DNA from 2 places in the Cohnella herbarum genome. Region 1 is predicted to be linked to the other one. Evidence: predicted binding sites of a transcription regulator. Region 1 holds the regulator's gene; the other holds the start of a gene.
The links. Region 1 encodes Rex, which represses fermentation and respiration genes when NADH is low (regulators of the CRP and FNR family bind a similar motif). Its sites were predicted from a motif close to TTGTGAAATATTTCACAA; they were not measured.
Positions count from the first base shown of each region.

Region 2: the regulator Rex is predicted to act here: its motif matches at 1,548-1,565, upstream of HH215_RS30025 (DoxX family membrane protein).

Region 1 covers NZ_CP051680.1:983,959-988,545, forward strand. The annotation lists gene dinG (ATP-dependent DNA helicase DinG, 3'-5' exoribonuclease type) at 1-2,297, shown strand, start outside; gene HH215_RS04160 (redox-sensing transcriptional repressor Rex) at 2,284-2,940, shown strand; gene HH215_RS04165 (amidohydrolase) at 2,937-4,241, shown strand; gene HH215_RS04170 (cell wall elongation regulator TseB-like domain-containing protein) at 4,238-4,587, shown strand, end outside.
Region 2 covers NZ_CP051680.1:7,135,622-7,140,208, forward strand. The annotation lists gene HH215_RS30015 (sensor histidine kinase) at 1-67, shown strand, start outside; gene HH215_RS30020 (YpdA family putative bacillithiol disulfide reductase) at 456-1,475, opposite strand; gene HH215_RS30025 (DoxX family membrane protein) at 1,639-2,193, shown strand; gene HH215_RS30030 (PadR family transcriptional regulator) at 2,312-2,866, opposite strand; gene HH215_RS30035 (DHA2 family efflux MFS transporter permease subunit) at 2,987-4,447, shown strand.

The DNA of each region.
Region 1 (4,587 bases):
AGACGCAACCTCTTATACCCGAAGACGGTATTCACCACTTCCGTCAATTCGCCATGAACGTAGGGGATTGGGGCGAAGATTCGCGTTCCGAAGAGGAATCCCAGCATACGGCGAAACAGCTCAACGAAATGGATTTCGAACAATACTTAGCGGCGGTTCAGGCGAATCTGAAAACGATGTTTCCTTCCTATGAGTCGAGGGAAGGTCAAGATATTATGTTTCAGGAAGTATTCGATGCGCTGCAAGAAGATTCGCATCTGCTGGTTGAAGCGGGAACGGGCACGGGCAAATCGTTAGGTTACTTGCTGCCTTCCCTCTATTATGGTCTGAAGGAAGAAAAAAAAGTCGTCGTTAGCACGCATACGATTCAACTTCAGGAACAGCTTAGGGAGCGGGATTTGCCTTTATTGCAGCAAGCGCTTCCGGTTCCTTTTCGCGCATCGGTGTTTAAGGGACGCAATAATTATCTTTGTTTGAGGAAGTTCGAGAGTCGTCAACAAATACCCGAGCATGCCTTCGGCAGGGAAGAAGCCGTGACCCGCGGGGGAATGACGGTATGGCTTGGCGAAACGACGAGAGGCGAATCCGAAGAACTGAATATCGGCGTTCGCAATAAGGAAGAGTGGGACGCGGTATCCAGCGATGCGGCGTCCTGTCTTAACCGAGCTTGTCCGTGGTTTAGAAGGTGCTTCTATCATCGGGCCAGACAAGAAGCCGGCAAAGCGGATTTAATCATTACGAACCATGCTTTGCTGTTCACAGATTTGAGAGCCGAGCATCGGCTGTTACCGGCATACGACCGGTTAATCGTAGACGAGGCCCATCATCTCGAAGAGGTAGCCAGTCATCATCTGGGTCAGAAGACGGGGCATTCCTCGTTAGCCATACCGTTGCAACGGGTGTGGAAAGATGCGAGAACGGGATTGCTCCCTCAGCTTATCGGTTCGGTATCGTCACTCGGAACGGGAGATTCGGGTGCTTGGACGGAGAAACTCGAATTGTTAGTGCCTAAAGTCCATGAGATTCGGGAAGCATGGGAACGTTGGATGGACGCATTGTTTCAATTGCTTACGGCCAACGCCGCAGCGGATGAAACAGGAAATCTCACTTTGCGACTGAAGCATGAGGACTTGCCCGAGCAATGGGAAAGTTTGTCCGTGGACGGCAACAACGTGATCCAGCTTCTATCGGATTTCATTCGGCCGCTGGAGAAGCTAACCGTCGATATGCGCGAAGATGCCGACGAGCTCAGCATGCAAGGGATGTTGACCGATTTAAGCGGCGTCTTAAAAGATTTGGCGAACATTAGGGCGGATACGCAATCATTCGTTACATTGGGCAAGCCCGAGTTCGTTTATTGGCTGGAAGGACATTCGCAGTACCGGGGCAGATCCGTATATATTTACGGCGTTCCCGCGGACGTAAGCGAATTGCTTAAAGAAGGAGTCTTCGACCGCAAGTCGAGCGTCGTTATGACTTCCGCTACCCTGACGATAGACAAATCATTTCGCTATGTCACTGAGCAGCTCGGATTGGACGAGGCGGAGAAGGGCGGAAGGCTCAAGACGGCGATGCTACCGTCGCCGTTCCGTTACCGCGAGCAAGCGCTCGTTCTTATCCCGCGGGACTTTCCCGGAATTAAGGGAAGAGACGGCGAGGCGGTGTTCATAAGCGCGCTGATCGATTCACTTCAGGAAATGGCGATTACGGTCGGAGGCCGTATGCTTGTGCTGTTCACCTCCCATCGCATGCTTAAGACCGTCTACGGCCCGCTCAAGGATCGCCTTGAGGCAAGCGGAATTCAAGTATTAGGCCAGGGCATGGATAGCGGAAGCCGAAGCCGGCTGACTCAACAGTTCGTGAAGCAGCCCGCCTCGGTGTTGCTTGGAACGAGCAGTTTCTGGGAGGGAATCGACCTTCCGGGCGATGCGTTAACCTGCCTTGCGATCGTAAGATTGCCTTTCCAACCGCCGAATCATCCGGTAGCCGAAGCCAAGTCGGAGAAGCTATTGGCCGAGAACAAAAATCCTTTCATGAAGCTGTCGCTTCCCCAAGCGGTGATTCGCTTCAAACAAGGCTTCGGCCGGCTCGTCCGTACGGCAACGGATCGAGGAATCGTCATTCTCTACGATACGAGGGTCATAGATACGAATTACGGCAAATATTTCTTATACTCGTTACCGGGTCCTAAGATGGAGCATTTGCCTACGTCGGCTATGGCCGCAAGAGTCAGCTCATGGTTAAATTCGGCCGCGTCCGCCGTCCAAGATGAGGGAGAGAAACATGAAGCCCATTAAAATTTCCGAAGCCGTCGTTAGAAGATTACCGATTTATTTGCGATTTCTGAACGAGCTTAGCTTCAGCAACATTCAAACGGTTTCCTCTCAGGAGTTAGGGGAGAAGCTTGATCTAAATCCGGCGCAGATTCGCAAAGATTTGGCGTATTTCGGCGAATTCGGCCGCAAAGGCGTTGGTTACAACGTGGATTATTTGATCGAGAAAATCCGTCATATTCTTAAATTGGACAAGACGATGAACGTTGCCTTGGTCGGAACCGGGAATCTGGGCCGAGCGTTATGCAATTACAGCATGTATATCAAAGATAATATGAAAATCGTAGCCGTTTTCGACGCGGACGAAAGCAAGAAGGGAACGCTTATCAATCGCTTAACCGTTCAGCCTATGCAGGATCTGTGCTCCTCGGTCGAACTATTGGATATTTCGGTGGGGATCATTACGGTGCCGGCAACGGAAGCCCAGAACGTAGCGGATCAATTCGTTGCCGCCGGCATACGCGGGATCTTGAATTTCGCTCCCGTCGTGCTCAAATCGTCTCCGGGCGTACGAATTCACAATGCGGATTTTACGGCTGAACTGCTTAGCCTAGCTTACTATATGGATCATAATAACGGATCAACGGAAGGAGACGAAACGAAATGACTCGTCTGCTAATTAATAATGGAACTTTCGTCACGATGGACGATCAACTCTCTAAATTTCAAGGTTGGATGGCCGTAGAAGGAAGTACAATCGCCGGATTGGGAGAGGGCGAGGCACCGGATAAGGAAAAAGAGTTAGCTTCGGAAGTCATGGACGGCAGCGGGCTGCTGTTCATGCCCGGTCTCGTAAATACGCACGGTCATGCCGGAATGTCGTTACTTCGCGGGTTAGCGGACGATCTTGCGCTACAGGATTGGCTGCAAAATCACATGTGGCCGACGGAAGCGAAATATACGGGCGATGACGTGTACTGGGGCTCTTCGTTGGCCGCGGCCGAAATGATTAAGAGCGGTACGACGACATTCGTGGACATGTATGATCATATGCATCGCGTAGCGGAAGTGGTAGAGCAATCGGGACTTCGCGCTAGCCTAACAAGAGGAGTTATCGGGTTATGTCCCGAAGACGTGCAGAAGGCTAAGCTCGCCGACGCTATCCAATTCGCCAAAGACTGGCACGGTCAAGCGGATGGACGAGTTAGCGTTATGATCTCGCCTCATGCTCCCTATACTTGCCCGCCGGATTTTATTTTGAAATTCGTCGAAGCGGCTCACGATCTCGATTTGCCTATGCACACGCATATGTCGGAGACGATTGCGGAAGTAGAGCAGAACGTTAGAGACTATGGTTTCCGTCCGGTAGAGCACTTGGATCGTCTCGGAATGTTTAGCCGTCCGACTCTAGTGGCGCACGCCGTTCATCTGAACGATGAAGAGATCGCGCTGCTTGCCGAACGTAATGTGGCCGTATCTCATAATCCGGTCAGCAACTTGAAGCTCGCGAGCGGAGTTGCCAGAGTGCCGGAGCTACTGAAAGCCGGCGTAACCGTCTCGCTAGGCACGGATAGCGCGGCAAGCAATAACAATCTGGATCTGTTCCAAGAAATCACGCTTGCGGCATTGCTTCATAAAGGGGTTTCAGGCGATCCGACGGTCATTCCGGCAGCAGAAGCGCTGCGCATGGGAACCGTGTACGGAGCCCGTTCCATTGGATTAGGCGATACGGTAGGGCAGCTTAAAGCAGGGATGAAAGCGGATTTCATCGCATTGTCTCTTACGAAACCACATTTTGTGCCGCATACGGATTACGTTTCTCATCTGGCCTATGCGGCAAGGGGCTCTGACGTCGCTCACGTATGGGTAAACGGGAAGCAATTGCTTCGCAACGGCCAACTGTTAACGCTTGACGAGGAGAAAATTCTCGCGGAAGCGGAGCGTTGCTTCCAGAGGTTACGGGGATGAATTTAAGCCGTAGTGAAGGACAACGGAAAATGCCTTCGCTTTCGCTCGGAAGATGGTTAATCGTATTGGCGGGTTTTATCGTGTTCGTCTTGGTGTCGGCGGTACTGTTCGTCCGTTCGGCCGATTCGGAGTATCGCAGCGCGGAGAAACAGGCGATTCGAATCGCCAAGGCGCAGGGAGGACTCGCGGAAGTAGACGAAGCGGTCAGCCATACGTGGGACGAAACGGTCTGGGTCGTCACCGGCAAAGATTCCGAAGGCACGGAGTGGATGATCTGGGAGCGCAAAGACGAGCTAATTAAGAAAAAGATAAGCGAGAATATTTCCGAGCAACAGATGCTCGCTAA
Region 2 (4,587 bases), 2.2 Mb from region 1:
CATCCGCTCGGTGCCAGGCTCGGGTACTCAAGTATCGCTGATCCTTCCTCAAGCGGCGAATAAATAAATTCAGCGAGATTGAAACGAGATGCTCGATTAGGAATCGAGTATCTCTTTCGTCTTTGGCTGTAGCGCCAAACTTGCAAGAATTACTCGAAAAAATCGAGTAACTCTTCGCCGTAGAGCCAAACTCGCAAGAATTACTCGAAATAATCGAGTAATTCTTCGCCGTAAAGCCAAATTCACGAGAATTACTCGAAAAAATCGAGTAACTCTTCACCGTAGAGCCAAATTTACGAGAATTACTCGAAATAATCGAGTAACTCTTCGCCGTAGAGTCAAACTCGCAAGAATTACTCGAAAAAATCGAGTAATTCTTCGCCGTAAAGCCCAATTCACGAGAATTACTCGATTAAATCGAGTAATTTCCAGCGTCACCCACCTTTCCCGCGCCACTATTCCCTGAGTTGCCGGATACGCCGAGCGATCAGCTCGCCGTGGTGGCGTCCGCTTTCGATGAATATCTCGTTCGCTTCCCGTCCGGCGGCGATTACGCCCGCGATGAATAGACCGGGGACATTCGATTCCATCGTCTCCGGATCGAAGGTCGGAATCGTCGACTCGGCATCGACTTCCGCTCCCGCATCCGTCAGCAATGTTCGCTCTGGCCGAAAACCGGTCAATGCAAGCACGAAATCGTTATCGAGCGTATAGGATTCGCTATCTTGATCGTTCGGCTGAACGGTGATCGTATTTTCCCCGATTCCGACCACTCGAGAAGAGAATATCATGCGGATATTCCCTTTATTAACCATGCCCTGAAATAGCGGTTTGACCCAAGGCTTAATGCTGGGCGAATAGTCTTCTCCTCGATAGACGACCGTAATCTCGGCGCCTACCCGCAACAGTTCCATCGCCGCGTCCACCGCGGAGTTGTTTCCGCCGATGATCGCCACCTTCATCCCGGTATACGGATGCGCCTCGCCGAAGAAATGCGTAACCTTCGGGAGCTCTTCTCCCGGGATGCCAAGCAGGTTCGGGTGGTCGAAGTAGCCGGTCGCGACGACGACGTAAGGCGTCTCGTAGACGCGCTTTCCGCCGAACCGGTCGGAGGTTTCCACGCGGAATGCTCCGTCTTCTTGAGGTAGGATGGCAGTTGCCGCTTCATAAGCGCGGATGCGCAGTTGACGACGGAGAGCGACGTCCCGGTAATATTGCAGCGCTTCGCGGCGAGAGGGTTTGTCGTTCGGGCTCGTGAACGGAATGCCTCCGATCTCTAACAATTCGGCGGTGCTGAAGAAGTTCATATAAGTCGGATATTGATAGATGGAATGGACGACCGCGTTTTTCTCGAGCAACAGGGGTTCGATCCCGATGGCTTGCAGTTCGAGCGCGGCGGATAATCCGCAGGGTCCGGCTCCTATGATAATGGCCTGCTCCTGCTTAGCGTTTAAGTTTGAGTTGTTTTCCTTCATCGCAGGTAATCTCCAGTACGTTTTTCGACTATTGTATCACGTATTGCTGTCTTCAACATTTCGACACATAGTTTGTGATTTTATTCACACTATCTTTTTGACGACGGGAGCATAATGAGGGTGCAAGATCAACATAAGATTATCCGAATAGGAGATGGCTGCTATGGTTTCGAAATTTCTGAAGGAAAACGTCTGGGCAGCAGTGGCGTTTACGTTTATACGCATCTATCTGGGTTGGCAGTGGATGGAGGCGGGCTGGCATAAATTAACCGGAAGCGAAGCATTCACCGCGGCGGGATTCTTGAAGAACGCGGTCGCGAATCCGATTGCGGACAAAGCGACCAAAGAAGCGATTTTCCCGACGTATACGGCATTCTTGGAGCATTTCGCGCTGCCGAACGTGAAGCTGATCGATTTCTTGATTCCCGTCGGGGAGTTTCTGGTCGGCTTGGGGCTTATCGTAGGGGGATTAACGGCCGCCGCCGCATTCTTCGGAGTGCTGATGAACTTCCTGTTCTTGTTCGCCGGAACGGTGTCGACTAATCCTTGGCTTCTGCTTATCGGAATGATCGTGCTGGCGGGAGGGGCGAACGCGGGGAAATTCGGGCTCGACTACGTTCTGCTTCCATGGATTCGTAAAGGCTGGGCGGCCGTGACCAAGCGCAGAGCAGGAGGCAAAGCAGATAGGGACATCTTAACTCCCCGCACGCATTTGTAATAAAATAACGCAAAAAAGACTGATCGTTCCCTGTGCCGGAACGATCAGTCTTTTTTGACTTTTACCTGAATAACCATCTATCTCGGGGCTACGAGCGCGCTCGGTGAGGAATGGCGTCTTATTTTTCCTCGGGGGGTATGACGGAAAGTACCCATTCGCACCATTCGATATTGGTTCGACAGCTCATTAGCGCTTTGTTAAGCAAAATATAAGCTCCGAACAAGGGGGAGCGGTAGGAAGGAACTTCGCCTTCCTTCAAGCCATCGGCCTTTTGAATATTCGCGATCTTATCTTTGTACCTTTGCAATTTCATATGGTAATACTCCAGACGATCAATGAACAGCTTACGGGAAATCGCCGGATCGACGAAAGAGACGCAATAGGCTTTAAGCATGAGTTCGTCCCTCATGACCGGGTCGGAAGCGGGCTCCGTCAACCACAGCTTCAGCGATTCTATTCCTTCTGCCGTTATGGAATAGACTTTTTTGTCCGGCTTGTCGCTTTGGGAAACCAGTTCGAACGTCACTTGGTTTTCCTTCTCCATGTTCGCGAGCAACGGGTAAATCTGACTGTGCTTGGCCGGCCAGAACGGCTGGATCTTCAGCATCAAGTCGTAACCGGACAAAGGCGAGTGGGAGATCAGGCTTAATAGTCCATAAGAGAGGGTATTCATGTCCGAGCCTCCAGGCGATAACAAACTTTGACAGATGGTAATTCCAGTAGTATGATAATTCTCCGTACCAATTTTTATGTAAAAATATACATAGTACTGTGGAGGGTGTGGAGTAGAGAGATGAACAGCGGCAACACCAATCAAGAAATACGTTTTCTACCGGTAATGGTTGCAATTTTTATAGGTTCGTTCCTATGTATTCTTGCTTCTAGCACGATTAACATCGCTTTGGAGATTTTGAAAGACCATTTCGATACGTCATTGGATACGATCACATGGACGTTAACCGGCTTTATGCTTGCCATGGGCACGACGGCGCCGATCGTGGGTTATTTGGGCGAGAAGTTCAGCTACAAGAGATTGTACCTCTTCTCGTTGATCGGATTTACGTTATCTTCCGCGTTATGCGCCGCCGCATGGGATGAATCGTCCTTGATCGCGTTCCGCGTATTACAGGGCGCGTTCAGCGGATTGATCATTCCGGCAACGATGTCTATCATCTATCAGATTATACCAAGGGAAAAACAACCGATGGCCATGGCGTTATGGGGACTGGCTTCCATGATGGCTCCGGCATTCGGGCCTACGCTTAGCGGTTGGCTGCTTGAACACTACGATTGGCAGTGGTTGTTCCTGATGAACGTGCCGATCGGTTTAATCGCGATCTGGTGCGTCATCGCTTATATTCCTTATTATCGGCTTAGCGTTCCCAAGAGTTTCGACGCATTCGGACTCATTACCGTTATCGCGAGCAGTTCGGCCTTGTTGCTGGCGCTGGGACAAGGACATAATTGGGGCTGGGATTCTTGGGAAATTATCTCCTTGCTCGTCGGGGGTTCGATCACTCTCGTTCTTTTCATATGGAGAGAGCTTACGGCCAAGACGCCTCTATTGAACTTACGAGTGTTCAAGAACGGCAGATATACTCTAAATCTCATTATCGCCAACATTCTGACGATCAGCCTATACTCGGGAACTTTCCTTACCCCGGTATTCTTGCAAAGAATCCAGCACGTGTCCGCGATGGACACCGGACTTATCCTGTTGCCGGCTTCGCTGGCCATGGCGCTCGTGATGCCGATCGTAGGCAAGCTCTACGGGATCGTCGGACCGCGCTGGCTCATGGTTACGGGGATCGTCCTGTTATCCGTAGGGTCGTTAACGTTAAGCTGGCTTAGCATCGACGTATCCCATTCCTACATTTTATTCTGGATGATCGTTCGTAACCTCGGCATCGCGTTGGTCATGATGCCTTCCAGCAACGCGGGCATGGAACTGGTACCTCGCGAATTGTCCGGTCACGCGTCCGCCATCATGAACTGGACGAGGAACGTGTTCGGCTCGTTCGCGATCGCCATCTTTACGACTTTGCTGGCAACGCGGTCCGTACACCACGGCATGGATTTCGCCATGGCGGGAGAAACCGATAAAGCATTTATCTCGATGATGTCCTTTACGATGAGCGTGAACGACGTTTACCTGATCGCGACCTTCATCGCGGTAGCCGCCCTGCCTCTAAGCTTACTCGTCGGGAAGGTCAAACACCCGCAAGAAGAAAACCTCAAGAAAGAGGCGGCTTAACCCCGATCGACAGTCGACTTATACAAACGGATGCGAGATGGAATGATATTCCGTCCCGCATTCGTTTTTTTCATGCTATAATAAGCCGTTCGCTCCGCAAAGCGGAGCCGCGGTTCGCAAACTCCCGCGTCAACAAAACT